4 regions of the Rhizobium sp. SJZ105 genome follow, and region 4 is predicted to be linked to each of the others. Evidence: riboswitches for the same ligand, from Rfam matches in the RefSeq annotation. Region 4 holds a riboswitch; each other region holds the start of a gene.
The links. A riboswitch is a leader RNA that binds a small molecule or an ion and turns the genes downstream of it on or off. The one in region 4 is predicted to bind cobalamin.

Region 1 (7,784 bases), on a different contig from region 4:
GGCACCGCGCACCCAATCCTGACACCCGCATGGATTGGACGGGCCCCTGCGGGAGTGCGATGCAAACCCGCAGGGCGACCCACCACCTGTTTAAGACACTCGAAGCAACCTCATTCACGCGCGGCGTGCCGCGCGCCCGACCAACCATGAGGATAAGTCGATGTATTTCAGCCCTGATGGCGATGTTCAGTCGGTACTCTACGTCAATCTTGTCATCGCCCTTTGCGCGATCCTGTTTACCATACTGGCCGACCCGCGCAGGGTCCTGGACCGGTTGGCCTTCAGTGCGATTATGCTGCTGTCTCTTGGCCTTTACATATTTTGGCGCGCCACCGATACGCTGCCACCCTTCGAGCTTTCTCTGGAGACTGCCTGGAACTACATTTATTTCACCTTCGAGCTGATCTCCGTTCTTTACGCCATCGGCTCGATCCTGATCCTGACGAGGCGGACGGACTGGTCTTTTCTGGCTGATAGAGGGGAAGCCGCGATTGCAACTAATCCCGATGCGCCACTCGTTGACGTCTTTATCTGCACCTACAACGAACCTTTGAACGTCCTTGAGAAGTCGGTTATCGCGGCCCAGGCCATGCAATATCCGCAGCTGCGTGTTTTTGTCTGCGACGACACGCGCAGGCCGGAAGTACGGGACTATTGCGAAACGGTCGGCGTCAATTATGTGACGCGCCCGGACAATAGACATGCCAAGGCGGGAAATCTGAACAATGCACTTGAACACACCAATGCGCTGCCACAGGTTTCCGATTTCATCATGGTACTGGATGCGGACTTCGCGCCACAGGCCAACTTCCTTCGTCGCGTAACCGGTCTTTTCGCCGATCCCAAGGTAGCGGTTGTGCAGACACCGCAATTTTACTTTAATTGCGACCCAATCCAGCACAACCTCGGCATCCGCAATTCCTTCGTCGATGATCAACGTGTATTCTTTGATGTATTCCAGCCGGCCAAGGACGCGGTCGGTTGCGCTTTCTGCGTCGGGACGAGTTTTGTCGTGCGGCGTGCGGCGGTCAACGAGCTCGGCGGGTTTCCGCATGATGCACTTTCCGAAGATATGCTGCTGACCTACCGCCTGATGGAGCGAGGTTACGTCACACGCTGGCTCAACGAAAAACTCAGTGTCGGTCTATCGGCTGAGGGCCTGCCAGAATATATCACGCAACGCACGCGGTGGTGCCTGGGCACCATTCAGATCGGCCTTCTGCGGACGGGACCATTGTGGCGTGGCAAGTTCACGCTGACACAAAGGCTGCATTATCTGCACGGGCTGTTTTGCTGGCTGTCGAAGCCTTTCATTCTCTGCCTGTTGCTGGCACCATCGATCTACTGGCTGACAGGCGTTTCCGCCCTCCAGGCCGACGAGCTGATGTTCATGAAATTTGGACTGTCGTCACTGGCTTTGTTTTGGGCCTACTCCACCTGGATATCGGGAAAACGCACCCTACCGCTGTTCACCGAAGTGACGCATGCGCTGACCGCTGTTCCCATCACCATCACCTTGTTTCAGGCTATGCGCAAACCCTTCGGACGTCCCTTTAAAGTCACGGAGAAAGGTGGTGACCGGTCACAGGTGCGCATTCATGGGCCTACAGCGCTATTTTTCGCAATCGTCACCGTCACCTCCGCGGTTTCAGTTCTGCTCGCCGTTTACGCATGGGACGCCCCTGTAGAATTTTCGGCGCGAGATTGTCTCAACCTCATCTGGTCGGCGGTCGCTATGGTGATTGCCTTCACCAGCCTCATCTGCTGCATTGAATTACCACGTGTCGACAAGGAAGAGCCGATCGGCGTGGATCTCGAAGGCCGTTTGCAGTGCGCAAGCGAGGTGAAGGCGGTACGGATCGTGGCGCTTTCGACCGAAACCGCGACCCTGGCGGATTTCAACCGGTCTTACGCCGAGGCAGAGTCCCTGTACGTGCCCGATGTGGGCTGGGTGCAGATCGATGCAACGAAGGTGTCGCAAACGCCCGGCAAATTCACTCTCACCCCCACTGCCGACCAGCATCGTGCAATCTTGAGGCTGCTTTTCCGCAATGCGCCCGAAAATGTCGCGGAACAGGGCGACCTCTTGAAGTCCATGCAGATGTTACTCGCAAGGGCCTTCAGCTAAGACAATTCGCGCCAAACCCGGGACCGTGCTCGACGTAAACTGCAAGCTAGAGGCGGGCTTGTTTGGAAAAGCGCCTACCAAACGGAAAACTCATGTCTGTCAAATCGATCGTCGCGACAGTTCTCATGACCTGCTTCACAACAGGAGTGGTCGCTGGTGGCGATGGGCGCACCGGTTCCGGATCAGTTCGCGACCGCCTTGCTGTTAGCTTGTGTGCGGGTCTCGTTGGGAAGATGGACAAATCCACCACCCCCTTCGTATTTCGGAGCTTTGAACCTGCACCCGGCGGCAAAGCGCTTGATCCCGCTCTTTCAAATGCGGGTTTCACCTATGACAATGCCCTGGCGACGATTGCCCTTTTTTCCTGTGGCAACGATACCGAGGCAAAAAGGGTTGCCGATGCGCTGCTGCTCGCCGTCAACAACGATCGCTATTACAGCGATGGCCGCCTGCGCAACGCCTACCGTTCCGGCCCCGTTGCGAACGAAAATGATGCTATGCTTTTGCCCGGTTTCTGGAGTGAGGCCAGCAAGACGTGGGTCGAGGATGACTATCAGGTCGGCAGCGCAACGGGCAACCTGGCCTGGGCGGCACTTGCGCTTCTCACTGCCAGTGAACGATTAAGCAATCCGTCCTATGTGCAGGCAGCGACCAAACTCATGCGCTGGATCGATGCGCATACGGCGGGCGTCCGCGATATCGGCTACACAGGTGGCACATTCGGTCATGAGCCTGCACCGGCAAAACTCGAGTGGAAATCGACGGAACATAATCTCGATGTATATGCCGTTGCGGGTTGGCTCGCCGAAATTGAGGGAGCGCGCGCCTGGCAGGCGATGCGGGATAATACACGCAAATTTCTTGATGCGATGTGGAATGAGCAGCAGGGACGGTTTTACGTCGGCAGCCTACCCGGAAGCGACACACCCAACTCGAGCCAGTCCGGAATAGATTCCGAACTCTGGCCCATTCTCGCCGTGCCAGAGTTTCGGGGCCGCAGTGGACGTGTTCTGCATTGGGTTGATCGGCATTATGCGGTTGCGGGAGGTTTTGATTTTAACGACGATCGGGATGGTGTGTGGCTGGAAGGTACGGCCCAGGCCGCGCTGGCGTTTCAGCAGGTCGGCGATGCCGACCGGGCCGAGGCGCTGCTTGCCACCATTGCCGCACAAATATCTCCCGATAACCTGATCTACGCGACAGTCGGGGACGAACTGACGACCGGGCTGATGATCGGGCCGACCTCGACCTTTGCCGACTTCAAATATTTCAGGTTGCCGCATGTCGGGGCCACTGCCTGGGCAATCCTTGCAGCGAAAGGCTGGAACCCTTTTCTTAGAAAAAGCGGTTGTATTCGTCTTTGTGAGGGATAATCGTTCGTCTCGGCGGCAGCAGAAGGATATTGCTCCAGGCCGTTGCGCCGGAGATTGAAAACTGGGACGCATGACGCTGCTGAAAGCGGCGAAAAGCGTAAAACCGCAACGTTGACTGCCGCGCCGAATGCAATCTGTTCGGTCGGAACCGGCGATGGAAATGCAAACTTAAAGACATAAAGATATCGTTATATGATGTTGACCGATGACGTGGCTTACAATATGGTCGTCACGCCTAAGGTTCCCCAGTCGTTGCACGCAACGTGCCGGGGCTAAGAGGGAAGTCGGTGCTCCGTGTCATGCGGCAAAGCCGACGCTGCCCCCGCAACTGTAAGCGGCGAGCTGAAGTCCAATATGTCACTGGTTTACCCCGGGAAGACGGACGGAAGTGATGATCCGTGAGCCAGGAGACCTGCCTTTGGTGAAATAACGTCCACGGGCGGGGTGTCCCAGTGTGCCGTAGCAAAGGCTGCATTGTCGCGGCCTCTCTTGCTATGCGTCCGCAGACCCATGCCCCCAACTTTATAGGGGCACAACATGTCTCAGACCTGCATTTTTACGATCACGAGCGTACCCTTCGATGAGGACTATCGTCCTTCAGAAAATACGCGCATCACCACCAATTTCGCCAATCTGGCAAGGGGCGAAAAGCGGCAGGAAAACCTGCGCAATGTCATGCGCATGATCGACAGCCGCTTCAACGCCCTCGCGCACTGGGATAATCCCAAATCGGACCGATACTCGGTAGAGTTGGAGATCATTTCGGTCGACATGAGCTTCGATGTCGCAGGTGAAAAATTTCCCCTCATCGAGATACTGAAGACGACGATCATCGATCACAAAACCAGTGAACGTATCGACGGCATTGTGGGGAATAACTTCTCCTCCTATGTGCGAGACTACGACTTCAGCATTGTGCTGCCGGAGCATAACAAGAGCGTTCCTGCCTTCAGCATTCCGGCCGACTTCGGCGACCTGCATGGAAACCTGTTCAAGTCTTTTCTGCGGTCGGATGCCTACCGCTCGTACTTTCGCAAGCCGCCGGTCATTTGCATCAGCGCCTCGACCAGCAAGACCTATTACCGGACCGAAAATCATCACCCCGTCATGGGCGTCGAATACCGGCAGAATGGGTTCTCGTCCACCGACCAGTATTTCGGGAAAATGGGATTGCAGGTTCGCTACTTCATGCCAGCAGGCAGCGTTGCGCCGTTGGCCTTCTACTTTGTTGGGGACTTGCTGGGCGACTACTCCAATATTGAGCTAATCGGCGTCATCAGCACGATGGAAACGTTTCAGAGAATTTATCGCCCCGAAATCTACAATGCGAACGCAGCAGCCGGGACATTTTACCAGCCCAACCTGAAGCACCAGGACTATTCGCTGACCCGGGTCATTTACGATCGCGACGAACGAAATCGCTTGGCGGTGGATCAGGGTAAGTTCACCGAAAAACACTTCATCAAGCCATACCGCGCCGTCCTTGAGCAATTGTTTGCTCACCGCCCCGCCTGAGCATCACTTAGAAGAGGTCCCATCGTGAAGAAACTTCTCCCCACATCGACCGCTGGCAGCCTGCCGAAACCCTCCTGGCTTGCGCAGCCCGAAAAACTGTGGTCGCCCTGGAAGCTGGAGGGCGAGGAATTACTGGAAGGCAAGAGAGATGCCCTGCGCCTTTCACTCGACGATCAGCAACAGGCCGGCATCGACATCGTCAGTGATGGCGAGCAAACACGCCAACATTTCGTCACGACTTTCATCGAGCACCTCGACGGGGTCGATTTTGCAAAACGCGAGACAGTCAGAATTCGCGATCGCTACGATGCGAGTGTCCCGACAGTCGTCGGCGCCGTGTCTCGCCAGAAGTCCGTGTTCGTCGAAGACGCCAAGTTTTTGCGCCAGCAGACCAAACAACCCATCAAATGGGCTTTGCCGGGTCCGATGACGATGATCGATACTCTCTTTGACGGCCATTATAAGAGCCGTGAAAAGCTTGCCTGGGAATTTGCCGGGATACTCAACGAGGAAGCAAAGGAATTGGAGGCTGCCGGCGTCGATATCATCCAGTTCGACGAACCTGCCTTCAACGTTTTCTTTGACGATGTGAATGACTGGGGTGTTGCCACTTTGGACAAGGCAATTGAAGGGCTGAAGTGCGAGACCGCCGTCCATATCTGCTACGGTTACGGCATAAAGGCCAATACGGATTGGAAAAAGACACTCGGGTCAGAATGGCGGCAGTATGAGGAAACTCTCCCCAAGCTGCAGAAATCCGGCATCGGTATGATCTCCCTCGAATGCCACAATTCTCATGTCCCAATGGATCTTCTGGAACTTGTTCGAGGTAAGAAAGTCATGGTCGGGGCCATCGATGTGGCAAGCAATACCATCGAAACCCCGGAGGAAGTCGCTGCAACGCTGCGCAAGGCGCTTAAGTTTGTCGACGCAGATAAACTTTGCCCCTGCACCAATTGCGGCATGGCCCCCCTGTCTCGTCGTGTGGCAAGAGACAAGCTGAATTCCTTGAGCGCAGGAGCTGAGATCGTCCGAAGAGAGCTCACTGTTTAGTTTTTTGATAGTCTGAACCTGCGGATGGCAGCCGTTCGCCGCCACCGCGCCCATCGCGACAAACGCTGGGAGACTTACGAATGGCTATAAGGTCACGGCGCGGATCATCCTGACAGCTTCGACGGATGTCCGCCTCTTGGCGCAAAGCTGCCAAGACGGCCTGTTCTCTAAAAATCGGCCCTGTTTCTGATGAGTGTCTGCGCCAAACGTCTCGGTTGGAAGACATTTATTACAACGCCACCGACGTCTTCGTGACTTTTACCAAACAGAACAACTTCCCAGACGCCGAAAATCTCGGGAGCACGACGGCCGCTAAGATCGCCAAAAAAAGTGGGTCTCAGTCAGCAGGACGTATTTGCCGAGAGCAGCAATTGCCTTGTGGAAATGGGGACAGTGGTGGCCACCCGGTAGCAGCGATCCCAAGACAAAGAAGCCGTTGCCCCAGAACATCGCTTCAGCGAAAATTCCAAAACGATACTATCGGCCAGAGACTTGCCAATCAGTGACTTTGTCAAATCGAATGAAGGTGTGGCGTTCGTATTCCATCGAGGCTGAAGGCGCGAATCGCGACGGCAGCTTTGCACCTGCGCACATGACATTGCGGTAGTATGAAAATCGGCTAACGTCGCAACGTCGACAGACAGGAAGAGCAACGAGGTGGCAATGATTGAACCCGGCGGGGATGAGCAATTAGTTACCCCACGTGACGACGGAGCAGCCAGGCATTTACCCGGGATGGAGTTGCCTGGCATTGGTTTGGTTGCGACGGATGGCACGACCGTCGATCTGCGTGAGCCGGGGTTAACCGTAGTCTATGCTTACCCCCGGACAAGCCCGCCCGGAGGAAAGGCGATTGACGGATGGGACGCAATACCCGGCGCGAGGGGATGTACACCACAGTCCTGTGCCTTCCGTGATCATTTCGCTGAACTGAAGGCATTGGGAGCAACGCGTCTGTTTGGCCTTTCTACGCAGACCACGGAGTATCAGCGAGAGGCAGCAGAGCGGCTTCACCTGCCGTTTCCTCTGCTTTCCGATCATTCACTCCTTCTGGTGTCAGCCCTTCGCCTTCCAACTTTCCAGGCTGGAGGCCTGACACTGCTCAAGAGGCTCACGATGATTATCGAAACGGGCGTTATCAAGCATGTCTTTTACCCGGTCCATCCGCCAGAGAAGAACGCAGATGCCGTCATCGATTGGTTGAGTGCTACGACATGATCAGCCCGCCATCGACATTAATTGTCTGGCCGGTGATGTAGGCCGCATCCTCGGAGGCGAGAAACGCCACCAAGGCTGCCACTTCGGCTGGTGTTCCTGCGCGGCGCATTGGAATGTTGCGCACCCATTCGGCCATGAGTTCGCCGGGCTTGTAGTCACCGAGCATCTGGCCCCAGACTCGGTCGTTATAATCCCACATTTCGGTGTGGATGATGCCGGGGCAAATGGCGTTGACGGTGATGCCTTCGGGCGCCAGTTCCTTGGCCAGACTTTGCGTCAGGCCGACGACGCCGAATTTTGAAGCGGCGTAGTGGGGGGTATAGATAAAACCCTGGCGGGCCTGGCCGGAGGCGGTGTTAACCAGGCGGCCCTTGGTGCCACTTGCGCGGAAGCGGCGGATCGCTTCCTGGCAGCACAGGAACGCGCCCTTGGTGTTGACATCGAGGTTGAAATCCCACTGTTCCTGCGTCAGCTCCTCGATCTTGGAGATGGTGATG
Region 2 (7,784 bases), on a different contig from region 4:
CATGGATATGCTGTTCGTGCTGGCAAGTGCGTTGACGGGTGGCAAAAGAACCGGGCTTTCCGCCGCAAGCGGCATGAGCGCCGGCGGCATGGTGCATTCACTTTACGGTGCGTTGGGCGTCGGCATGCTTGCCGCCTGGATGCCGTCGCTGTTCCTGCCGCTGCTGGTCGCCGGCGCCGCTTACATGGTCTGGATCGGCGTCGGCCTGATGCGCAGCGCCATCACCGTCAATGGCGATGAGGCGCAGGCGAGCGCCTCTGTCAGAAAGGCGTTCTGGCGGGCCGTGCTCACCTGCCTTTCCAATCCGAAAGCCTATCTCTTCATGATGGCGATCTATCCGCAATTCCTCAAACCCGACTATGGTCCAATCTGGATGCAGGGGCTGGTAATGGGCGCGATGGTGGCCATCACGCAGTTCACGGTCTATGGCGCTCTGGCGCTGACGGCGGATAAAAGCCGGGCATGGCTCGTTTCCTCGCCTGCCGCGACGATTTTCATCGGCCGCGCCGCCGGTTTCATGCTGATTGCCGCAGCCCTGGTTACGCTTTGGGAAGCACTCTCCTAGACTTCTGTTTTCTTGGGGAAATTCACTGCAATGTGACTTCTTTTCGCCATGCGGAAAGGGCATCCTCGCGCCGTTATCGCGCGTTCGGCATCTGCCGGAATCAAGGAGAGAGTGTATGAAACTGAAAACCATCGCGGCGGCCATGCTTTTCGGCTGTCTTTGCGCCGGAGCGGTCTACGCTGCCGGCGAAGTCGAAAAACGTGAAGGCATGATGAAGCAGATCGGCGGCTCCATGGGGGCGCTTGCTGCCATCTCCAAGGGCCAGAAGCCTTATGACGCCGAAGCCGTGAAGGCTGCCGTGACGACCATCAGCACCAACGCCAAGGCTTTCCCTGACCAGTTTCCCCCGGGCAGCGAGACCGGCAGTGCTGCGGCACCCGCGATCTGGGAAAATTTCGATGACTTCAAGTCCAAGGCCGCCAAGCTCGGTGCCGATGCGGACAAGGTCCTCGCCAGCCTTCCCGCCGATCAGGCAGGCGTCACCGCCGCCATGCAGACCCTCGGTGCCGATTGTGGTGCGTGCCACCAGACCTACCGTCTGAAGAAGTGATCCTACTAAGAACGCCGCTTCCCGGCGGCGTTTTTTTCAGCGGGAATGATGCCTGATCTCATCAGGTGATAATGGGGAGAGGGGTCATGGCCTCCATTTGGACGAAGCTCGCGGGCGGGATCGCGGTGGCGGCCATTGCCGGTTTCGGCATTTTCGCCTGGGTCACCGCGCCTGTGCGTCAGGCACCCAGCCACTGGGTGAGCCTTGGCGAGCCGGACCTTGCCAATGGCGAAACGCTGTTCTGGGCGGGTGGCTGCGCAAGTTGCCATGCGGCACCAGATGCCAAGGGCGATGCGCTTTTGACGCTTTCGGGCGGGCAAGCGTTGAAAAGCCCCTTCGGCACCTTCCATGTGCCCAATATTTCCTCCGATCCGCAGCATGGTATTGGCGGCTGGACGCTTTCGGAATTCGGAGATGCGATGACGCGCGGCGTCGGCAAGAACGGCGAACATCTCTACCCGTCCTTCCCATACGCCTCCTATGCCCGCATGACGCAGAAGGACATCAACGACCTCTTCGGTTATTTGCGGGTTCTGCCCGCCAGCCAGAATGACGCGCCGGATCATGAACTGCCGTTCCCCTTCAACATGCGCATGGCATTGGGCGGTTGGAAATTCCTCTATTTCGATACATCCGCGCCACCCCGCGTCGAGCTTGCCGATGCCAATGCCGAATTGCTGCGCGGCCAATATCTGGTGGAAGGCCCGGGCCATTGCGGCGAATGTCACACGCCGCGCAATGCACTTGGCGGTTTTCTCGATGGCAAATGGCTGGCCGGTGGTCCAAATCCCGAAGGCGAGGGCCGCATTCCCGATATTACCCCCGGCTCGCAGAGCGTCGGAAGCTGGGAGGCGGCCGATATTGCCAACTATCTGGAAACCGGCTTCACCCCGGAATTCGACAGCGTCGGCGGCTCCATGGTCAAGGTGCAGCAGAACATGGCGCATCTGACGGCCGAAGACCGCAATGCGATCGCCGCCTATCTGAAGGCCATCCCGGCACGGTAGCCCTTCGCCGTCATGCCGGACTTGATCCGGCATCCAGCCACGGCGCGCGATTCTCACGCCGGCCTGCCATTGACTCCCACCCACACCCATCGGATAACGATCCTGTGATGGTTCCTTCCGGGCGTTCCGGAAGGTGAAAAGGGAACACGATAGGGAGACATCCTCATTCGTGGCTGCCCCCGCAACTGTGAGCGGAGAGCCTGAAACGAAATGCCACTGGTACGCATCTCGCCGGATATGGGCGAGGGCAATGCCGGGAAGGTGTTTCAGGTTTTGACCCGTAAGCCAGGAGACCTGCCATCACGGAAATGTCCATGCCGGCGGGGTGTCCGGAAGAGCGGAATTTCAGGGTGGTGGCGCTTGAACGTGCCGCCCTGTGTCAGTCTCGTATCCCCGTGGTGAAGTGTATCGCATGCGGCTGCACGGCGTTTGCCGTTCCGCCGCGTCTAAAGGCGCGGGGTCGCGCCGTAAGAGGGGTCACCATGTCCATCAACCAGAATACGGCAAATGCCGCCGTTTCAGCAAAAACGGGCAGCTTCGCGCAATCGCTGACGGCGATCGTGCTTGGCCTGTTCGTCGTCGGTTTTGTCGGCTTTTCGCATGTGGAAGCCGTTCACAACGCCGCGCATGACACACGTCATGCCAATGCTTTCCCTTGCCATTGAGGGGGAAAAGCATGTCGTTCTTTCGCAATATCGTTTTTACCGCCGTCCTCGTCGGCATCGTTGGCGGCTTCGCCGTTTCGGCCATGCAGGCTTTCGGCACCACGCCGCTGATCCTGAAGGCGGAAACCTATGAAAATGCCGGTGGCGAAGCGCCCCACAGCCATGATGCTCCGGCCACGACCGGCGCTGCCGTTCCCGCGCACGAGCATAATGAGGAAGCCTGGTCTCCGGCCGACGGCTTCGAGCGCACCGCCTATACGGTCGCCGCCAACGTGCTGACCGCCATCGGTTATGCGCTGGTGCTGACCGGCCTCATCTCGCTGCGCGGCACCAATGCCGGCTGGCGCGAAGGCCTTTTGTGGGGTGTGGCCGGTTTTGCCGCCGTCATGCTTGCGCCGATGATCGGCCTGCCGCCGGAACTGCCGGGCAGCCCGGCGGCCGCGCTTGAGGCGCGTCAAATCTGGTGGCTTTCGACGGTGGCGGCGACCGCAGGCGGCATTGCGCTGATCGCATTCCGCCGCGAACCCTGGGCAATCGTGCTCGCACTGGTGTTGATCGTTGCACCACATGTGGTGGGCGCGCCCCTGCCGCCGGAAGGTCAACATGCGCTGGCACCGCTGCCGCTGGAACGACAGTTCATCGTTGCCGCCACCGTGACCAGCTTTGTCTTCTGGGCCTTGCTCGGAACATTGAGCGCGTTTTTCCTGAAGCGCTTCCAGCAAGCTTGAAACCATGCAGGACGCAGCCGAATGGAGTGAGGAACTCGACGCGCTGCGTTTTGCCGTTCCCTGTCACGGCGCTTTCTGCGCCGTGCATCGCCTTGCCTTCAAGGCAGTCCTCGGCGTCAGCCCGGAACGGGAAGCGGCGCTCGCCTATTTTCATGAGAATGAGGCTGCCTTTACGGTCGCAGCCCTTGCCAAGATAAAACGCTCGGCTTTGCCGGCCGGTCGCAGTCTGCATCTCAACAGCCGCGATATCCGCCGTGCGATTGCGGGGGAGTGCGGGGATGTCGCGCCCCGTGTCTGCCGGGTGCTTGATCAGGGGTGATTTGTGATGGTCTCACGGCTTAACTTCCACACCACCTCATTCCTGTGACAAGCACAGGAATGAGGGTGGGAGGATCCGCAAAACTCTCGACACCAAGGTGAGCTTCACCGGTGTTCCGCCGCAAAAACCTGAAGTTCCGCCTCGGCTTCCGGACCAAAGAGGCCGAGGTGTTTCAGAATTTCCACTGCGAAACTGACGGGTGCACTGCCGGCTGCGGTTACGATGCCGCCATCGCTGACCGCCTTTGGCTGGTCGCGATAGAGCGCTTCGCCGCGATAGGACGGATAGGCCTTGTGAGAGGCGAGCGAATTTCCGGTATGGGTGACGTCATCAAGGGCGCCCGTGCCTGCAAGCGCGCTGGCAGCCGCGCAGATGCCGGCAACCAGCCGGCCCTTCTCGCGAAACCGCTGTACCAACCCGCCAAGATCGGCAGCCGTTCCCTTTTCCCAGCTGAGGCCGCCGGGAATGACGAGCGCATCGATGTTAGCAGGATCAAGCGCGTCGTATGATGTGTCGGGCGTAACGTTGAGCCCGCCCATTGAAACCACGGGCCGGCCGTCCGGGGTTGCGTAAACGATCTCGACGCCGAGATAGCCGCGCGCGGCGGCGGCAAGCAGCGCCGGTTCCCAGTCCGCAAAATCCTGCGCAAGCGCAATGGCAATCCGTGTCATGGCCGTCTCCGAAGGTTGCAATCAGGCGATAGACTGCATGTAGCGCATGCCAGTGACCGGGCGCGGCGCGAAATCCATGCTTTCGTAGAAACGATGCGCGGCGACATTGCCGGTCGTGGCGCTGACGGAAAGATAGTCGCAACCGAGGCGCTTGGCGATATCGCGGGCGCGGGAAACCAGGTGCTGGCCGGTGCCATGTCCGCGGTGACCGTCACGCACGAAAAGATGGTGCAGCTCAAGCCCGCGGCGGCCTTCCTGCGCCCTGTAGAGCGGCAGCATCAGGGCGTAACCGATCAATGCGCCGTCGGCTTCCGCCACCAGCCCATGCACCCAGGGAAGCGGGCCGAACAGGTCGCGTTCCAGTTTCGCCGGCGTAATCGCCGCCGCATCCCCATGAAAGTTGGCAAGCAGGGTGATCATCTCATTGAGCTCAGGCAAATCGGTCTTGCGTGCGCCACGAATGATGACGACGGGCGGTCTTTCCAGTGTAAGGGAACTATCTTCGGTCATTTTTCTGGTCCTTCGGTTTTATCGGTGCCGTCAGGACGCTTGAAAAACAACAAAGCCGCCTGACGGCGGCTTGTTGACAAAATGATCTGTCGAGCCGCCCTTTACAGGTAGGCCCAAAAGTACGAGCAGGAGATGGGTGCGCGTTCGTTGATCATGTCCATGCAATGCGCTCGAATCTGAAATCTGTCAAGCCTGCTCTTCAGCCTCAATGCTCGCCTTCGCACATGCCATGGTCGGAAAGTGCGCGGATGACGTAACAATCCTCGATCGAATGACCATGGCAATGGGAGACGATACGTTCCAGCTCATGCTCGAGCTTCTTGAGGCTGGTGATTTTTTCGCGCACATGGGCGAGGTGTTCGGCGGCAATGCGATCCGCACCCTCGCACGGCATTTGCCGGTGCTGGCTGAGCGCGATCAATTCTCTGATGGCGTCGATATTGAGCCCGATATCGCGGGCATGGCGGATGAAAGCCAGCCTTTCGAGATCGGATTTTTCGTAACGGCGCTGGTTGCCTTCCGAGCGATCTGCCTCGCGGATGAGGCCCATCTGCTCATAATAGCGGATCGTCGGAACCTTCACGCCGGTACGTTTGGACAATTCACCGATCGACAGCATTGCCTTCTCCATATCCTCAAGAGCAGCCGGGACAAGAACGAACCGGATGCTCTAGTCTCTAGAGATATAGCTTTTCAGCCTGCCGTTCAATGGGTGTCAGGCGGCGGCATCCACGCCGAGTGCCTGCGCCAGGGCTTTGAGAACTTCTGTCTCGATGCTGGAGGCGGCGTCAGGCTGCGCTGATGCGGCGATATCTACCGCCGGTTCGGTTCTGGCCTGTGCACCGCTGTCCAGGTTCCAAAGTGCTGCGGCAAGGCCGGCGGAAACGCTGGCGGCGGCAGGTGCGGCGGAAACGGCAACGCTCTCGGCGCTGGAAATCGCGCGGTGTGCCGCCCGTGTCAGTTCCAGCAGGGCCTCGGTGGTTGCATTTGTTTCCCTGGTCTTTGTCGGCTCAAGGGTCCGGACCGGAGTTGCGTAATAGCTGCTGGTTGTTGCTGCGATAGTCGTCATGACTGAGTCCCCTAAGTTTCATGGGGTATTTTTAGGGGTCGAAACATTCGCGAAGGTTGCGTCGCGCAGGGCTTGAACCAAAAAACATCGCAATATAGTATACCCCCCTATAGTATATGAGGTACTCATGTCCCATACGATCCGCAACAAGGAGAAGCTTCTCGCTCGCATCCGTCGCCTCAAGGGGCAGATGGAGGCGGTGGAGCGTGCCCTGGACGATTCCAAGCCCTGCGGCGAGGTGCTGCAATTGCTGGCCTCGGTGCGCGGTGCGCTTTCCGGCCTGACGGGGGAGGTGATGCAGGAACATCTGCATGAGCACGTCGTGCACGCCGAAAATGAAGACGAGCGGGCGCGTGCGGCGGAAGAGCTGGCCCAGGTGCTGAAGACCTACATCCGCTAACCTCTCTCCCAAAAGTGTCCGCGGCTTTGGGAAAAGATGCGTGAAACAGAATATTCCAGGATCGAACAGGATTAGCGACATGACGACGACATCCGAATTTTCCGCAGCGTCCGGCCACGACCATGTTTTCCTAGGCCGGAACCATGAGCGCAATGAAAAGCGCGTGTGGATGGTGATTGCGCTGACCACAGTCATGATGGTGGCGGAGATCGTCGCCGGCCACTGGTTCGGTTCCATGGCGCTGACGGCGGATGGCTGGCACATGTCCACCCATGCGGGCGCAATGCTCATCTCGGCGCTGGCCTATCTATATGCCCGGCGCGAGGCGCGCAATCCGCGCTTCACCTTCGGCACCGGCAAGTTCGGTGATCTCGCCGGTTTTGCCAGCGCCATCGTGCTGGCGGTGGTGGCGCTGCTCATCGCCGTCGAAAGTGCGATGCGGCTTTTCAATCCTGTTCAGATCGACTTCAATCAGGCGATCCTCGTCGCCGTCATCGGTCTTATCGTCAATCTCGTCAGCGCCGTGCTGTTGAAGGATGACCACGATCACGGCCATGGCCATGGTCACGCACATGGTTCGCATGCCCATCACGGCCATGGCAGCCACGCCCATCACGATCACGGCTCGCACGCGCATCACGGCGAGCACGGAGCGAAGGGCGGCAGGGACAATAATCTGCGCGCAGCCTATCTGCATGTACTCGCCGATGCGCTGACTTCCGTTCTCGCCATTGTCGCGCTGCTGCTCGGCAAGTGGAACGGCTGGTCCTTCCTCGATCCGTTGATGGGTATTGTCGGCGGTGTGGTGATTGCCCGCTGGTCATGGGGACTCATTCGCTCCACGGCAACGACGCTGGTTGATGCAGTTCCGCTGACGGAGGACTTGCCGCAGGAAATCCGTGAAAGCGTGGAAACGGAAGAAGATCGCATCACCGACCTGCACGTCTGGCAGGTGGGGCCGGGGCATCACGCCGCCATTGTCGCCATCCACTCGCAGGTGCCGAAGGCACCGGCTTTCTACAAGCAGAAGCTTGCAGCCATACATGAACTCTCACATGTAACGGTGGAGGTCAGCCCGGCAAGGGCCTGATCGGAATCATCTATTCGTATTCGGAATAGGCGCTGCGCACCCATTCGGCCTGCGCTTCTGCCTTGTCCTCGGCGGAGGTCGCAGCCTGCGTGTGGGCCGGCGCGCTGCCATTGCCGACGGCCCACAGCACGTTGGCCAGCGAACGGGAAAGAACGGTGCTGGAAACGGTCGGGTTGCCGGGGCCGCGTTTAACGGCCTGTTCCTCGGGCG
Region 3 (7,784 bases), on a different contig from region 4:
ATGAAGTCCTCGGCGATCTTTTCCTTGCCGGTCAGCTGGCCCATCAGACGCATGCTCGGCTCGGTGTTTTCCATCGGCTTTTCGCGGAAGTCGACGTAAACAAGCGGGATGCCGACCTTTTCGAGCTTCTCGATGTAACCGGCCTCCTGCGTCGCGGTCTTCGCGTCGATGTTCATCAGGATCACGTCTGGCTTCAGCGAAATGGCCTGCTCGATGTCGAAGGTGCCGTCTTTCATGCCGCCAAAGGTCGGCAGCTTGGCAATATCAGGGTACTTGGCAAGATAGGCCGCATAGGTTTCCGGGTCGGCTTTCGCCAGGTCGTCGCGCCAGCCGACAACGTGCTGGAAAGGGTTTTCCTTGTCGAGCGCCGCCAGGAAATAGATCTGACGGCCTTCGCCGAGGATCACATGCGAAACGGGCACATTGACTTCCACGTCGCGGCCGGTCACATCCTTGACGGTGACCTTTTCGGCCAATGCAGGCCACGCTGCGGATACGAGAAGGCCAAGGGCAAGTGCCGCGGATTTGGCTGAGATGCGCATCGGATATTGCTCTCCAGTGTTGACTGGCGCGGCTGTATTATTTTCTGACTATACTAGTCAAGTTTTATGTTTTAGAGCCATTCTTAACTGACCGGTATGTGAGCTGAAGACCGATGATCGACACTATCCACTATGGCAAAAACGACAGCCTGAGAGACGAAATCAAAACCTATTGGTCCGGCCGCGCCGCGACTTTCGACCTTTCCCCGGGTCATGAGATTTTCTCCGAAGAAGAGCGCAAGGCCTGGCACGCGCTGGTTTTGAAGCATCTGGGCCAGGGAGAAGGCCGCAAGGCGCTGGATCTGGCTAGCGGCACCGGCGTTATCTCGCACCTGATGGACGATCTCGGTTTTCAGGTCACCGGCATGGATTGGTCGGAAACCATGCTGGAGCTTGCAAGGGCGAAAGCGAAAACCCGCGGGCGCAATATCCGCTTTTTTGTCGGCGACGCCGAAAACACGATGGAGCCGGACGAAAGCGCCAACGTCATCATCACCCGCCATCTGGTCTGGACGCTGGTGGACCCGAAGGCAAGCTTTGCCGAATGGTTCCGTGTCTTGAAACCCGGCGGACGCCTGCTGATCGTCGATGGCGATTTCGTCAACACCGGCTGGCGCGAAAGACTGGTCAAGAAGCTGGCGGCGGGTCTGGAAAGCATCGGCCTTGTGAAGCCGGACCAGCCGCACAAGCCGGCGGATCCGGAAAACACCTTCAACAGCATTCTATCGCGGGTCTATTTTTCACAGGGTGCAAGAGCTGGTGACGTTGCAGCGCTGTTGCGTGAAACCGGCTTCGAGCCCGTTGCCATCGATCAGGAACTTCAGGCCATTCATCGTGCCCAGGCGAAAAATTTCAGTCTGCTGAAAGGCATCTTGCGGGGATTGCAGCACCGTTATGCAATATGCGCCGTGAAGCCGCACACGTCCGGCAAGGGATAGGGCGACCAAAGCCACCAAGCTGCCGCCCAGCTCTCCGTCACCCCGGATGTGATCCGGGGTCCAGTGCGACCAAGTCCTTGATCGCTTAATAATAGTTTCTCACGGTGCAGACGCGCCTTGGCTGGATGCCGGATCTAGTCGTGCATGACGCATGAAAACGCGATGCAGGGACCTCATTTTTCCGCCCGCTCGAATAGCTCCTCAAAGCGCGGCTTCGCCCGGCCTGGGACCTCTACCGTCCTGTAGCTCTGCGGCAAAACCGCGTCCCCCACCTTGATCAGCATGACCATGCCCATGCCGTAATGCGGCGAGCATTTGATGCCGTAAAAGCCTGGCTTTTCGAAACCGGTCTCGAATTCGTCGTTGATCCGGCTTTTGAAACCTTCAATATCTTCGGGAACCATACCATCGATCGTCGCGGCATTATGGCTCTTGTGGCTCGGCACGAAGCGCACGCGGTCGCCGGGAGCGATCTCCAGAAAATCGGGTTCGAACACCATGGAGCCCTTTTCGCCACGGTTCAGCATCTTTATCTCGAAGGTCTCGGCTACGGCTTGAATGGAAAACCCTGTGGCCACAACCATGGCAAGTCCCGCGGAAACGCAAAGCTGCCGCGCGCCAAAGCGGAGATTTACAAGTCTTTTCAATTTCATCATCGTGCCGTTGCTTTCCTTGCGTGATCGGCCGCACCGTGGGCCGGCAGAAAACGAATATGTGAAAATCCGCTTTCATCCGTGGTGACGACGGATTGCACCCCGAACACATCGGCGATGGTCGAAGAGGTGAGGACCTCGCGCGGTGGGCCGACAGCGATCATTTCACCGCGATGCATGATGGCGACGCGGTCGCAGAACATGGCGGCGTGATTGAGATCATGCAGCGCCGCCACAACCGTCAGTCCCTGCCTGCGCACCAGATCGAGCAGACCGATCTGGTGGCCGATATCGAGATGGTTGGTCGGTTCGTCCAGCAGCAGAATATGCGGCTCCTGCGCCAATGCGCGGGCAATGTGCAGGCGCTGGCGTTCGCCGCCGGAAAGGTGATGCCAGTTTCGCTCGGCCTTGTCCGCCATATCGACATTTCCGAGCGCCGCATCGACGATGGCGTCGTCCTTTGGCGACCATGCGGAAAGCGGGCCGAGATAGGGCGTGCGCCCCAGTTCCACGGCCTGTCGCGCGCTGATGCGCTCGGTGGTTTCGGCCTGCTGCTCCACAAAGGCCAGCCTGCGGGCAAGTTCGCGCCGCCCGAATGTGGCAAGCCGTTCCTCACCAAGCATGACATGACCCCGACGCGGCATGCGAATGCCGGCCAGCATGGAAAGCAACGTGCTTTTGCCCGAACCGTTCGGCCCGATGATACCCAGAAACTCGCCCGTGGCGACCTCCAGCGAAACACCGCGCACAATGTCGAGATTGCCGGCATGGAAATGCAGATCATGGGCGGATAATTTCATGACCGGCCTCTCTTCTGCCCGAGAATAAAGGCGAAGGCGGGCGCGCCGACCAGCGCAGTGATCACGCCGATCGGCAGCACCTGCCCCGGAATGACGGTGCGCGAGAGGATATCTGCGATGATCATGAAAATTGCACCGGTCAGCGCCGTCACCGGCAGCAACATGCCGTGGCGAACGCCAACGAAGATGCGCGCCGCATGCGGGATGACGAGACCGACGAAGCCGATGGAACCGACCAGCGACACCATGACTGCCGTCATGACCGCCGAAACCGAGATCAGCACCGCATAGACCCGGCGCACTGGAATACCGAGCGAAGCTGCTGCCTGACCGCCGAAAGCGAAAGCATCAAGCGCGCGTGCGTACCAGAGGCACACCCCAAGACCCGCAATACTGACCGGCAAAGCCAGCCAGACATCCGGCCAGCGCACGCCCGAAAGATTGCCCAGCAGCCAGAACATGATGCCGCGCGCCTGTTCGGCATTGGCGGATTTGGTGACGATGAACGACGTCATGGCGTTGAACAGTTGCGAACCGGCGACCCCCGCCAGGATGATGGCGCTGTTGCCGTGCCCTGCCCGCACCGCCAGAAGGCTGACAAGCGAAAAAGCCACAAAAGCCCCGATCAGGGCGCCGGCCGGCATCGTCAGGAACCCCGCTCCGAAGCCCAGAAGCGCCACGGCCACGGCCCCGGTTGAGGCGCCTGCGGAAATACCGAGGATATAGGGATCGGCGAGCGGGTTGCGCAGAAGTGATTGAAGCACCGCACCGGCCAGCGCCAGCGAGGCGCCACAGCACGCGGCAACAACGGCGCGGCTGAGGCGGTAACTCCAGACGATGCCCTCATCCAGCGGCTCCAGCGGATAACCCGCATGGAAGACACGATTGGCAATGGTCTTTGCCACCACGTCGAACGGAATGGCAGTCTCGCCGATGGCCGCACCGGCCATCAGCGCGACGAGCAGCAGGGCGAGTGCGGCAAAAGCCAGACCCGCCCTGCCAAGATTGACGGAAAGACCGTTCACTTGGCGAGACCGGCTGTGGAAATCGCCTCGGCCAGCGTTTCAATGCCTTCGATCGTGCGGATGGTCGGGTTCATCGCCTGCGCGTCCATTTCGAAGACATGGGCCGCCTTGACGGCGGGCATGATGCTGGCAACCGGATCGGTAGCAAGGAACTTGAGCTTGACGGCGACGTCATCGGCGGGGAAACGCCGGCGGTCCATCTTGCCGGCAACGATCACGGACGGATTGGCCTTGGCGATGGTTTCCCAGCCAACAGTCGGCCATTCCTCATCGCTTTCGATAACGTTCTTCAGTCCGAGCGCGGACATGATGTAACCCGGCGCACCATTGCGGCCCGCCACGTAAGGATCGATATCCAGCTCGGCGCTGGAGAACCAGAAGACTGCTGAAATCTTGCCATTCGCCGAAGCGATCTTGGCGCGGGCGGCTTCCTCACGCTTTTTCAGGTCGGCAACGACTTCCTCGCCGCGATCCTGCACGTTGAAAATTTTCGCAAGGTCGCGGACCTCCTGGTAGATCAGGTCCATGGTGAAAACGGACTTGCGCACGCCGTCGCCGCCGCCGGAATTGTCCTTGCCCATGCAATCGGCAGGGGAGGTATAAACGGGAATACCGAGTTCGGCGAATTGCTCCGGTGTTCCGACAACGCCTTCGGGACCGATCTGCCACTGGAACTGCGTCGTCACGAGGTCCGGCCTCTTGCCAACCACCGCCTCGAAGCTCGGATCATTGTCGGCAAGCCGCTCCACCTTGGCATTGGCGTCTTCGTAACCCTTCAGAACCGGGCCGATCCACAGCGCCGTGCCTACCACCTTGTCGGCCACGCCGAGCAGATAGAGAACCTCGGTCGTGCTCTGGCCGACCGATACTGTGCGGGCGGGCGCCTGCTTGAAGGTGATTTCGTGGCCGCAGCTATTGATCGTCAGCGGATAGGCGGTTTCGGCAGCCTGAGCGGCACCGGCGGGCAAGGCCGCTAATGCGACAGCCAGAAGACCGGCGGAAACCGGCAGGCGTTTGAAATGAAACATATGTTCTCCAGTCTAAATAAAGTGGCGTGATCCGCAGGCCGCGCGTCAAAACGCGTAGTGACAGAGCGACAACAAGTGTGGAGATGGAGAACGGGACTCTAAATACGTTTCCGCGGACGGAAAGGTCATAATCAGCTCCTCTTCCGGGCATCCCCGCCCGTAACGATGGTCAATATTATGACGGCAGGTCTCCTGGCTCACGAATATGCGCCGTTCATCTGCCTTCCCGCACCTTGAAGGGTGCAGTGGCATGACGCTTTTCAGGCGTCACGAGGATGAGCGGCAATCCGCTTACAGTTGCGGGGGCAGCCACGGCATTGGGCGATAGAAATCACCCGCACCATGTTCCCTATTAATCCCTTTGCCCTTCGGCTTCAGGAACCGTCGCTTTCTGACATAAGGGGCAAGCGCCGGGGCGTCAATTGCGATAGTGCTGCAGCTCAGCACAAAGACGGACCCGCCAACGCGAAAATTTTTGTAGCGCCGGAGGGCGCCGGTTGAGGTGCGTCTTTGGACATGGTGGTAAGGGTTTCAATCACCACCAAGCCGGATTGCGCAATAAAATCAATAAAGAGATTGTTGTCGCTGATGGTGTCGAGACGCACCAGCTCATCGTCAAGATCGGTAAAATGCCGCCTTACGAGTGCAATCGCATCCATGTCCGCACCCGCAACGACCGGACCGATAATGTGGCCCCGCCCCGCCGCACGGCGCAGCGCAAAAGCGGTAAGACGGTCCGCCTCAAACACACCGTAACCCGCATTCTGCGTCAAAAGTCGCTGCAAAACGTTCCGGCGCGAAACGCCAAAAGCCGCCCGGTCTAGTTCCACCACATCAGTCAGATGACCTGCGGATAACGGCTCTATTCGTTGTTTTCTGCCGGGCGGCGGTATCTCGAAAAGGCAATTCGCCCTTCCCCGGAACAGATATACTTTTTCCGTATCACCGGCAAAACCCAACCTTGAAAACAACCGCCGCGACGCTCCCGTCGCGTTCAACCGCAGGGAGACAGTGGGAAATTTCGCGACAAGTTTCTGCACCAGCCATGGTGCTACGCCCTGCCCCTGCAAACGGGGCGAAACAATGACCATGCCGAGCGTCGCAAACCCCTGATCATAGGGAAAGAGCATCGCGGTTGCGACAACACGGTCGATCTCATCGAGCGCAGCGAGACCCACGCCGCATTGCCGCAGAAAACACCATTCATTCGCGTGATATCGCCATCCGACGGCCATGGAGAGTGCATGCAGATGATCGGCATCCACGTCCGCGATATCCACGGTCCGCAGCTCGAAACTATCGACTTTGAGCAGGTCCATAACCAACGGCCCTCATCCCCTACGGCTCAGAACCTTCATCCGGTCCCGGCCTAGCCCACGACATCCGACGGTAGCCGGTTACGCCAGCACGAATTTTCTGAAAGCACTGGAAGGTCACAACAATCTACCGAAATCATTCGCATTTCAGCAGATAAACGTCGCAGTCCATTCTAAGCTTTCGGGATGACAATCCGGTCAGCGGAGACGACCATTGAACGCAATCGAAATCCTTGAGCGTCTCGTCGGTTTCCCGTCGGTCGTTGGAACCGCCAATGGCGATATTGCCGGCTGGATCGCCGATTATCTTGAAAGCCACGGCGCGAAAGTATCGCTGCTTGCGGGACCGGAGGGCGACCGCGCCAACCTCTTCGCCACCTTCGGCCCGGCCGATCGCGCCGGATATGTTTTGTCCGGCCATATGGATGTCGTGCCCGCCAGCGAGCCGGAATGGTCTTCCGATCCCTTTACGCTACGGGCGGAAAATGATCGTCTCTACGGGCGCGGAACCACCGACATGAAGGGTTTTCTGGCTACGGTTCTCGCCGCGGCGCCTGCATTTTCGCGCATGGCGCTGAAACGTCCCGTGCATATCGCCTTTTCCTATGACGAGGAGGCGGGTTGCCGTGGCGTTCCGCATCTTCTCGCCAGATTGCCTGAACTTTGCGCCGCACCGGCGGGCGCAATCATCGGCGAGCCCAGCAATTTGCGGGCGGTTCGTGCACACAAGGGCAAAGCAGCAGCTCGCATTACCATCCGTGGCCGTTCCGGCCATTCGTCCCGGCCTGATCAGGGGGTGAATGCCATTCACCTGATGACCGGTATCATGGCAAAGGCCGTAGAGACGGCACATGAGCTGACGAAAGGCCCCTTTGAAGCGACTTTCGAGCCACCCTACTCCTCGCTGCAGATCGGCACGATGAAGGGCGGCCAGGCGATCAACATCATCCCCGATTTCTCGGCCATCGAGCTGGAAGCGCGGGCGATTTCCGGCACATCGCCGCTTGAACTGCTCGGGCCGGTTCGCGCAAGCGTCGAGGCTCTTGCAGCAAAGGGTGTCGATATCGAATGGACGCCTATGAGCGATTATCCGGCGCTTTCGCTTGCAGCCAATGCTCCGCTTGTTCTGCTTCTGGAGGAATTGACCGGCACCCCCTGTCTCGCCGCCGTCAGCTACGGCACGGAGGCGGGGCTGTTCCAAGCGGCGGGCATCGACGCCATCATCTGCGGACCAGGGGATATCGGCCGCGCCCACAAGCCGGACGAGTTCATAACGACGGGCGAAATTTCGGCCTGCCAGTCGATGCTGGAAACACTCGCAAGCCGCTGTACGGCTTGAACCTTCGGGAAGCATAGATTTCAGATGACTTTTCTCTTCAATTCCGACGCCAAGCGCGGCGAGATTTTCCGGCAGGCTCTAGCTGCAGCACTGCCTGATCTGCCGTTTTCGATGGATGCATCAACCGTCGATCCCGACGCAGT
Region 4 (7,784 bases):
CCCGGCCGGAAAGAGGTGAGGTCTCGACTGCCAGTCCGTCGCGAAGCGGCAAACCGAGCGCCAGAACATCATTCTCCAGGTCGCAGGCGCTTTCCCGCGTCAGGCCGCGAAATTGCATGCTGCCGCGTGCCGTGATGTCTATCAGCCCGTTGCCGTGCTGCTCGGCAAGTTCGCAAAGCGCGATCATATCATGGGGCGCAATATCCGCCTCGAATGCGATGCGCGACAGGTAGCCGTCACCGGTCAGCATTGGGGTCGATAAGGCCGGACACGTCCCACGGCGGCCAAACGGCTGGACCGGATCGGAAGGGGCCGTCCTCATGCACCGACCCTTTCAGAACGGGGCAGGATCAGCATTTCAAGTTCCGCATCCACCGCATTGCGGCGGCTGTGCCACAACCCGCGACGACGGGCGGATAAAAAGCGCGTCGCCATGACCTCCGCCGCTTTCGGATTTTCCCGCAGGATGAAATCGCGCACATCCTCATTGCCGAAATAGGCGTCGTAAAGCGCCTCGATCAGCGAGGAAGATACCGCATGGGTGGTTTCCGCAAAACCGATCAGCCGGTCAACCGTCTCGGCAAATTCCGCCGCTCCGCGCGGGCCGTGCCGCATCTGGCCGGCAATGAAGCGCGGATTGACGGCGCGGGCCCGAACAACGCGCGTCAGCGCCTGCGAAATAGATCGCGCGCGCGGACGCGCGGGATCGGTCGTATCCAGCGCCACAATATCGGCAACGCCGCCAAGGAGTGCTTTTGCGGCGGAAAAACCACCGATAAAGGCGACATCTGACGAGCCGTCGAGAAGATCGCGGCCCGGATCGTCACCGGTGTGAACGAGAAGATCGGCACGGCGCACCAGCTCGACAAAACCGGCATCCTCGAAAATCTCAAGCCCATCCGCACCGCCAAAGGCATGGCTTGCCGCATCCAGATACGCCTGGCCCAGTTCCTCGCGTTCTTCCCATTTTCCGCTGGCGAGTTTTTCCTCTGTGCCCGCACCATAGGTGCCGGGTGCCGAACCGAAGATGCGTGCCGGTATATGCCCGAGTGCCGCCGCTTCTTCCGCCAGCGGATTGTCACCCGGCGCTTCCTCCCGCCGCGCGACGGCCTTGGCGGCGGCGTCTAGAAGAGCGATCAACGCCGGAAACATGTCGCGGAACAGGCCGGAAATCCGGAATGTGACGTCGACACGCGGCCGCCCGATACTCGCCGGCGGTAGAACCTCGATGCCTGTGACGCGGCCCGTCGCCAGGTCATGGATCGGTCTCGCTCCCATCAGATGCAGCGCCTGCGCCACATCCTCGCCGCCATTGCGCAGGCTGGCGCTGCCCCAGAGATCAAAAACCAGATGTTTCGGCCAGTCGCCATGGGATTGCAGATGGTGCCGAAGCACTTCTTCGCCCGCCATGCGGCCCAGCTCGAAAGCCGTCGGCGTCGGCATGGTGCGCGGATCGGCAGCATAAAGATTGCGGCCCGTCGGCAGGACATCGAGACGCCCGCGCGCGGGTGCGCCGGAAGGACCGGGGACAATATGGCGGCCATCGAGCGCGGCAAGCAGCGCCGTTTTTTCCGCCGCAGCACTTTCAAGCCTCAGAAGATCGGTCTCGCCTTCGGGGCTGCGACCAAAAACATGCTGGCCATCCTTGATGGCGAAGTCCTTCAGATCGCAGAGGAAGGCGTCGATGCGCGACAGCGCCGCATCGGCATCGTCCTTTGCACCGACACCAGCATCCGCCGCAAGACCGGTTTCCAGCGCCTTCTCTACGATCAGTTTCGCCAGCCGGTCACGGCGGCGGCGGTCGAGCCCGTCCGCCTGCGCATATTCGTCGACGAGCTGTTCCAGAGCCGATTGTTCCGGCGAAAGCCCGGCATCTACCAGCACAGGCGGAACATGGCCGATCGTGACAGCAGCGATCCGCCGTTTGGCAACCGCCGCTTCACCCGGATTGGAAACGATGAACGGATAGACCACCGGCAAAGACCCGGTGACGATTTCAGGAAAACAATCGCGGGAAAGCGCAACTGTCTTGCCGGGCAGCCATTCCAGCGTGCCATGCGCACCGACATGCACAATGGCATGCGCCCCTGCGACACGCTGCATCCAGGCGCCGAAAGCGACCAACGCATGACGTGGCGGCAGGGCAGGGTCATGGTAATCCACCCGCCGATCCTCATTTCGCCCACGATCCGGTGCCAGGGCCACGAATATCTGGCCGAAACGGGCGACGCGAAAACGGAATGCGCCGTCGGCTAGTGCGTCGTCCTGTTCGACCGAACCCCACGTGCTATCCACGAAGGCGGCAACCCCTTCAGGCAAACCCAAAAGAAAATCACGATAGTCTGAAAGTCCGACAGCCGCTTCCTGCTGCTCGACACAATCCAGCAAAGCCCGCGCCGTTTCGGGAATATCCGAAACCACATATCCTGCCGCGGCCAGATCGCGCAGCATTTCAAGCACGCTTTGCGGCACATCGAGACCAACGGCATAACCCGTGCGCCCCGGCGCAGCACCGGGATAATCCGGCATAAGAATGACGATCCGCCGTTCCTGTGGCGTGGACTGTTTTAATTGCAGAAAGGCAGCGATTCTGTTTGCCACCTGTTCGACGCGATCAGCCTCCGGTACATTGATGAGGCTGATGCCGCCATCAGTCCGCACCTGCTTGAATGAGATTGCGCCAGCAAGAATCCGGCCATCGAGTTCCGGCAGAACCACATGCATGGCAAGATCGGAAGGGTTGAGACCGCGCGCATTTTCCGCCCAGCCTTCCCGTCGCGTCGTCGCCATAACCACCTGAAACACCGGCACGCCGAGGCGGTCAAACAGGGTTTTACCGCTGTCGTCCATCTGACTGGCAAAAGCCGTGGCGGCGACGATGGCGGCGGGCTGGAGTTCGGGCAGTACGGTTTCGAGAAAGCGGATCGCCTCCCCATCCTTGAGGCCGCTGACGAAAATCGGCAATGGCGCAAAACCGCGCTGAGAGAGCGCGTTAAAAAGCGCATCCACGGGCGCCGCATCGGCCGCAAGAAGCATGGAGCGGTAAAAGAGAATGGGAAGGACAGCTGCACCGGCGGGAAAACCGGCGCAGGCTTCCGCCTGATCCACGACGCCTTTACCCGGCCGGTAAAAGCCGGCTTTCGGCAGCGGTTGAGCCTCGATATCTGGCCATGCGCCACCACTTACAAGGGCAGCAAGACCAATGGCAAGCCGGTCCATATTTTCCCGCCCACCCTCGCGGAAGAAGGCGAGGACGGACGCCAACGTCTGGCGATCAACAGTCGAGGCTGCTTCGAGCTTTTCGTCTCTCTCACTGCATTCACCCGGCAGGAGCATAAGTTTTATGCCACGTCGCCGCGCCATCGTGCTGAGCTGATCGACGCCATAGCGCCAGCGTTCCGCGCCGCCGAGAATCCGGATAAGGATGACACGGGCATGTTCGGCCGTCTTTTCGATCCACAGATCGACCGACATCGGATGCCGAAGCTCGGAGAGGTTGGCGGCGGACAGGGACGGAAGCGCGCCCTCTGCCTGCCGCCATGCCTGTTCCAGCCCGGCAAGATCGCTTGCCGAAAAAGACAGCATCACCACATCCGATCGCGGCTGGTTGAGATCAACCGGCTCGATCAGGTCGTCCAGAGACGAAGATGTGGTGGCGAGAATGTGCATTTCTATCAGGCGGCCAGCATCTGTTCGATCTTTTCGCGGTTGAGGCCCTTTTCGCCTATGACGACGAGGCGGCTGCGGCGCTCTTCACCGGCCGCCCAGGGACGGTCATAATAATGGTTGACGCGGCTACCGACTGCCTGCACCTGCAGGCGCATCGGCTTGGTGGATACTTCGACGAAACCTTTGATGCGCAGAACATTTTCCGCAGCCGCCGTCTCGGCGATACGAGCCGCCAGCGCTTCCGGATCGGTCACGGCCGGCAGGTCGATGACGAAGCTGTCGAAATCGTCATGTTCGTGGTCGAGTTCACCATCGTGATGGGTGCGGCGGTTTTCGATATCCTCTTCAACCGCAAGACCGAGGCCGATCAGCACGGCCGGATCGATGACGCCATTCGAGGCGACGACGATCTTTGCGGCCCGCGGCAAATGCTCGAGAATATGAGCCTTCGCCTTTTCCAGACCGGCGCTATCGAGCAGATCCGCCTTGGTCAGCACGATAAGATCGGCACAGGCGATCTGGTCCTCAAAAACCTCTTCGACCGGATCGTCGTGATCTAGGGCTTCGTCATTTGCGCGCTGGGCGGCAAGGGCTTCCATGTCATGCGCCACCTGACCCTCGGAAAGGGCAGCGCCATCCACAACAGCCACAACAGCGTCAACCGTCACGCGGCTCTTGATGGCCGGCCATTGAAATGCCTGCACAAGCGGCTTGGGCAGGGCAAGGCCGGAGGTCTCGATGAGGATATGCTCCACCTTCGGCTGGCGGCTCAGAATCTGCTCGATGGCCGGCTGGAAATCATCCGCCACCGTGCAGCAGATGCAGCCATTGGCCAGCTCAACGATGTTTTCCTCCGGGCAGCTCTCAATGCCGCATCCCTTTAGGATATCCCCATCGATGCCGATATCACCGAATTCGTTGACGATGATGGCAAGCCGCTTGCCATCAAGCTTTTCGAGGAGACCGCGCAGCAGCGTGGTTTTTCCAGCCCCCAGAAAGCCAGTGACGATGGTGCAGGGAACGCGGTCCAGAAGGGTGCTCATGATCTCTCCTCGGTAAAATCGAATGGGGGAATGCGCGCCACCATGCCGCGCTTCAATGTGTCGGGGCGGCCGCGCCAGGGCATCAGGCCATCTGGGGAGGCGGCCAGCATTTGCGCGCCCGTGAGCAGGTCTTCCGCGTCGTTGGGCGTCAGCCCGCCGAATACATAGGACCAGCCATCGGCACCGCGCAGCACGGCACTGAGGCCGCGTTTGCAATTGGCAAGGCAATTGACGGAGCGAACATCGATGCCGGAGTCACGCGCTTTTGCGATGGCAGCTTCCGCAAGGATGGTGCCGGGGCGCGGCTCCGCATTGGGATCGGTGTCGTCGCGACAGCTTCGGCAGACAAAAACGACCACGCCAGAAGCTGTGTTGGCTTCCATTGTCCCGTCCGCACAAGAAGATGTTGTGGTAATATCCAAACCGTTCCGCTTTCCGCGCCTTTAAACTCATCGGGGTGCGGATGTCGAAAACAGCGCACTGAAAAGCGCGGCTGCAAATCAATTCGACCGGCTGACCGGAGCACCCCGCCCGGGAGACGTTTTTTCCTGAAACGGCAGGTCTCCTGGCTTGCGGCTTTAAAACACCCTGCACCACCTTCCCGGGCCAATTTTATGGTCCAGTGGCTTCATAGTGCGGGCTTACCGCTTACAGTTGCGGGGGCAGCCACGGAATGACCCGTTATGGGGTGGAACCGTGTTCCCTCTTAGCTTTTCCCGTTGCCGGGAAAAGACCGTCAGTGCCTTACCCTTAGGCTGAACGGGCGTGACGGTCAATGCTGCCGGCTTGTCGATTGCCGGGTGCGGCAAATTGAGTATAGTCGCCGCTCCGAATGGCGGGGCATACGGTCCCGCGCCGCTGGACGAGAAGGAAAACGCGATGACACGCGATATCAGCGACAGCGAAGCCGAACGCCACCGGCAGAAAATGGTCAACCGCAAGACGGTTCAGGATGCCGAAGTCGCGGAAAAGACGATCGAAAAAGGTCTGCTGATGATCAATACCGGCCCTGGCAAAGGCAAATCCACGGCCGCTTTCGGCCTTGCTTTGCGCATGCTCGGCACCGGGCGGCGGGTCGGCGTCGTGCAATTCATCAAGGGCGCATGGTCGACGGGTGAACAGCAGGCCCTGACTTTGTTCGGCGACAGGGTGGAATGCCGCACCATGGGCGAGGGGTTTACCTGGGACACGCAGGACCTGAAGCGCGATGTCGCGGCAGCTACAAAGGCCTGGGAGGAAGCGAAAGCACTGATGGCCGACGAAACGATCGGATTGCTGGTTCTCGACGAACTGAACATTGCGCTCCGCTATGATTACCTGCCGCTGGAAGAGGTCGTCGAAACGCTTTCCAACCGTAGATCCGATCTGCATGTCATCGTTACCGGCCGCAACGCCAAACAGCCGTTGATCGACGCTGCCGACATGGTGACGGAAATGACCCTCGTCAAACATCACTTCAAGGCGGGCGTAAAGGCGCAGGCCGGGATAGAATACTGACATGACTGCACGTGTGCTGATGTTTCAGGGAACCGGCTCGGATGTCGGCAAATCGCTGATGGTTGCTGGCCTTGCCCGCGCCTTCGTCAGGCGTGGCCTGTCCGTCATGCCGTTCAAGCCGCAGAACATGTCGAACAATGCGGCGGTCACTGCCGATGGCGGCGAGATCGGTCGCGCGCAGGCGATGCAGGCGCGGGCAGCAGGCGTTCCGCTGTCGGTTCACATGAACCCGGTGCTTTTAAAGCCGCAGAGCGAAACCGGCGCACAGGTCGTCGTACAGGGTAAAATTGTCGGCAATGCCAAGGCTGCCGATTATCAGCACATGAAAGCCGGGCTGATGCCGCGTGTGCTGGAGAGCTTCGAGCACCTGAAACAACAGGCCGATCTGGTGCTGGTGGAAGGGGCGGGAAGTGCTTCCGAAATCAACCTCCGCGCTAACGACATCGCCAATATGGGTTTTGCCCGCGCCGCAGATGCTCCCGTGATCCTGATCGGCGATATCGACCGGGGCGGGGTCATCGCCAGCCTCGTGGGCACAAAAACTGTTCTCGAACGTGATGATGCCGCGATGATAGAGGGCTTCATCGTGAACCGCTTTCGCGGTGACCCTACGCTGTTTTCAGACGGCATGCGGATGATCGCGGAAAAGACCGGCTGGGCGTCCATCGGGCTATTGCCGCATTTTTCCGATGCTGCGAAATTGCCAGCGGAGGACGCCCTTGGGCTTACCGGCCCGGCGCAACAAAAGCCCGGCGCGAAAATCCGCATTGCCGTGCCGATCCTGCCGCATATCTCCAATTTCGACGATCTGGATCCGCTCGACATGGAGCCGGATGTGGAACTGATCCGAGTGCGGCAGGGCGAGACCATTCCCGCCGATTGCCGGCTGGTTCTGCTCTGCGGTTCGAAATCCACCATAGCTGATCTCGCCGTGCTGAAAAATGCAGGCCTCGACATCGACATCAAGGCACATGTGCGCCGCGGCGGTTATGTTCTCGGTCTCTGCGGCGGATACCAGATGCTTGGAAAAACCGTTGCCGACCCTGACGGCATCGAAGGACCACCAATGACGGTCGAGGGGTTGGGCCTGCTGGATGTGACGACGGTTTTGACGGGCGACAAGAGGCTCGTTTCCGTGCAGGGACAGAGTTTCGACGGAATTCCATTATCCGGCTATGAAATGCATGTTGGCGAGACGACGGGTGCTGCGTGCAACCTGCCATTTTCGACCATTGACGGGCATGCCGATGGCGCAATTTCGCCCGATGGCCGCATCTTAGGCACCTATATCCACGGCCTGTTTGCGGATGACCGCCAACGCGGGGCGTGGCTTGAGCGGCTTGGTGGGCAGGGCACTGAATTGAACTATGATGCGCAGGTGGATGCCGTTCTTGATCGCCTGGCGGCCCATATGGAGAACCACCTCGATCTCGACAGACTGCTTTCTATAGCGCGATAAGGATTGCCAGCAATCCGAACAGCGCGATCAGCAAGAAGTCTGCGATCCTCGCCAGCCTGAGCGCTGTGCGAATATCGCCAGCAACCAGTGTCGCTCTTCCGCCTTCGCCCATGAAA

Region 1: it holds a riboswitch for cobalamin, as region 4 does, so the genes downstream of both, FB593_RS21600 (DUF1852 domain-containing protein) here and FB593_RS15330 (DUF1636 family protein) in region 4, are expected to answer to the same signal.
Region 2: it holds a riboswitch for cobalamin, as region 4 does, so the genes downstream of both, FB593_RS05135 (CbtB domain-containing protein) here and FB593_RS15330 (DUF1636 family protein) in region 4, are expected to answer to the same signal.
Region 3: it holds a riboswitch for cobalamin, as region 4 does, so the genes downstream of both, FB593_RS10365 (ABC transporter substrate-binding protein) here and FB593_RS15330 (DUF1636 family protein) in region 4, are expected to answer to the same signal.

What each region holds. Positions count from the first base shown of each region.
Region 1 covers NZ_VIUP01000009.1:73,938-81,721, forward strand. Annotated here, with positions in the region: gene FB593_RS21585 (HlyD family secretion protein) at 1-22, shown strand, start outside; gene FB593_RS21590 (glycosyltransferase family 2 protein) at 161-2,128, shown strand; gene FB593_RS21595 (hypothetical protein) at 2,221-3,501, shown strand; cobalamin riboswitch at 3,723-3,936, shown strand; gene FB593_RS21600 (DUF1852 domain-containing protein) at 4,039-5,016, shown strand; gene FB593_RS21605 (methionine synthase) at 5,041-6,069, shown strand; gene FB593_RS21615 (peroxiredoxin) at 6,733-7,287, shown strand; gene FB593_RS21620 (SDR family oxidoreductase) at 7,277-7,784, opposite strand, start outside.
Region 2 covers NZ_VIUP01000001.1:1,012,652-1,020,435, reverse strand. Annotated here, with positions in the region: gene FB593_RS05150 (LysE family translocator) at 1-565, shown strand, start outside; gene FB593_RS05145 (c-type cytochrome) at 681-1,115, shown strand; gene FB593_RS05140 (c-type cytochrome) at 1,202-2,122, shown strand; cobalamin riboswitch at 2,214-2,439, shown strand; gene FB593_RS05135 (CbtB domain-containing protein) at 2,605-2,787, shown strand; gene FB593_RS05130 (CbtA family protein) at 2,799-3,515, shown strand; gene FB593_RS05125 (hypothetical protein) at 3,520-3,834, shown strand; gene FB593_RS05120 (type 1 glutamine amidotransferase family protein) at 3,939-4,505, opposite strand; gene FB593_RS05115 (GNAT family N-acetyltransferase) at 4,527-5,015, opposite strand; gene FB593_RS05110 (MerR family transcriptional regulator) at 5,221-5,634, opposite strand; gene FB593_RS05105 (hypothetical protein) at 5,731-6,084, opposite strand; gene dmeR (Ni(II)/Co(II)-sensing transcriptional repressor DmeR) at 6,212-6,484, shown strand; gene dmeF (CDF family Co(II)/Ni(II) efflux transporter DmeF) at 6,564-7,574, shown strand; gene FB593_RS05090 (hypothetical protein) at 7,585-7,784, opposite strand, start outside.
Region 3 covers NZ_VIUP01000002.1:258,908-266,691, forward strand. Annotated here, with positions in the region: gene FB593_RS10340 (ABC transporter substrate-binding protein) at 1-542, opposite strand, end outside; gene FB593_RS10345 (class I SAM-dependent methyltransferase) at 656-1,480, shown strand; gene FB593_RS10350 (pseudoazurin) at 1,654-2,136, opposite strand; gene FB593_RS10355 (ABC transporter ATP-binding protein) at 2,133-2,933, opposite strand; gene FB593_RS10360 (FecCD family ABC transporter permease) at 2,930-3,958, opposite strand; gene FB593_RS10365 (ABC transporter substrate-binding protein) at 3,955-4,986, opposite strand; cobalamin riboswitch at 5,151-5,387, opposite strand; gene FB593_RS10370 (GNAT family N-acetyltransferase) at 5,427-6,305, opposite strand; gene argE (acetylornithine deacetylase) at 6,517-7,641, shown strand; gene FB593_RS10380 (2-hydroxyacid dehydrogenase) at 7,666-7,784, shown strand, end outside.
Region 4 covers NZ_VIUP01000004.1:85,956-93,739, reverse strand. Annotated here, with positions in the region: gene cobG (precorrin-3B synthase) at 1-322, opposite strand, end outside; gene cobN (cobaltochelatase subunit CobN) at 319-3,669, opposite strand; gene cobW (cobalamin biosynthesis protein CobW) at 3,675-4,712, opposite strand; gene FB593_RS15330 (DUF1636 family protein) at 4,709-5,095, opposite strand; cobalamin riboswitch at 5,250-5,465, opposite strand; gene cobO (cob(I)yrinic acid a,c-diamide adenosyltransferase) at 5,592-6,209, shown strand; gene FB593_RS15320 (cobyric acid synthase) at 6,211-7,668, shown strand; gene cbiB (adenosylcobinamide-phosphate synthase CbiB) at 7,655-7,784, opposite strand, start outside.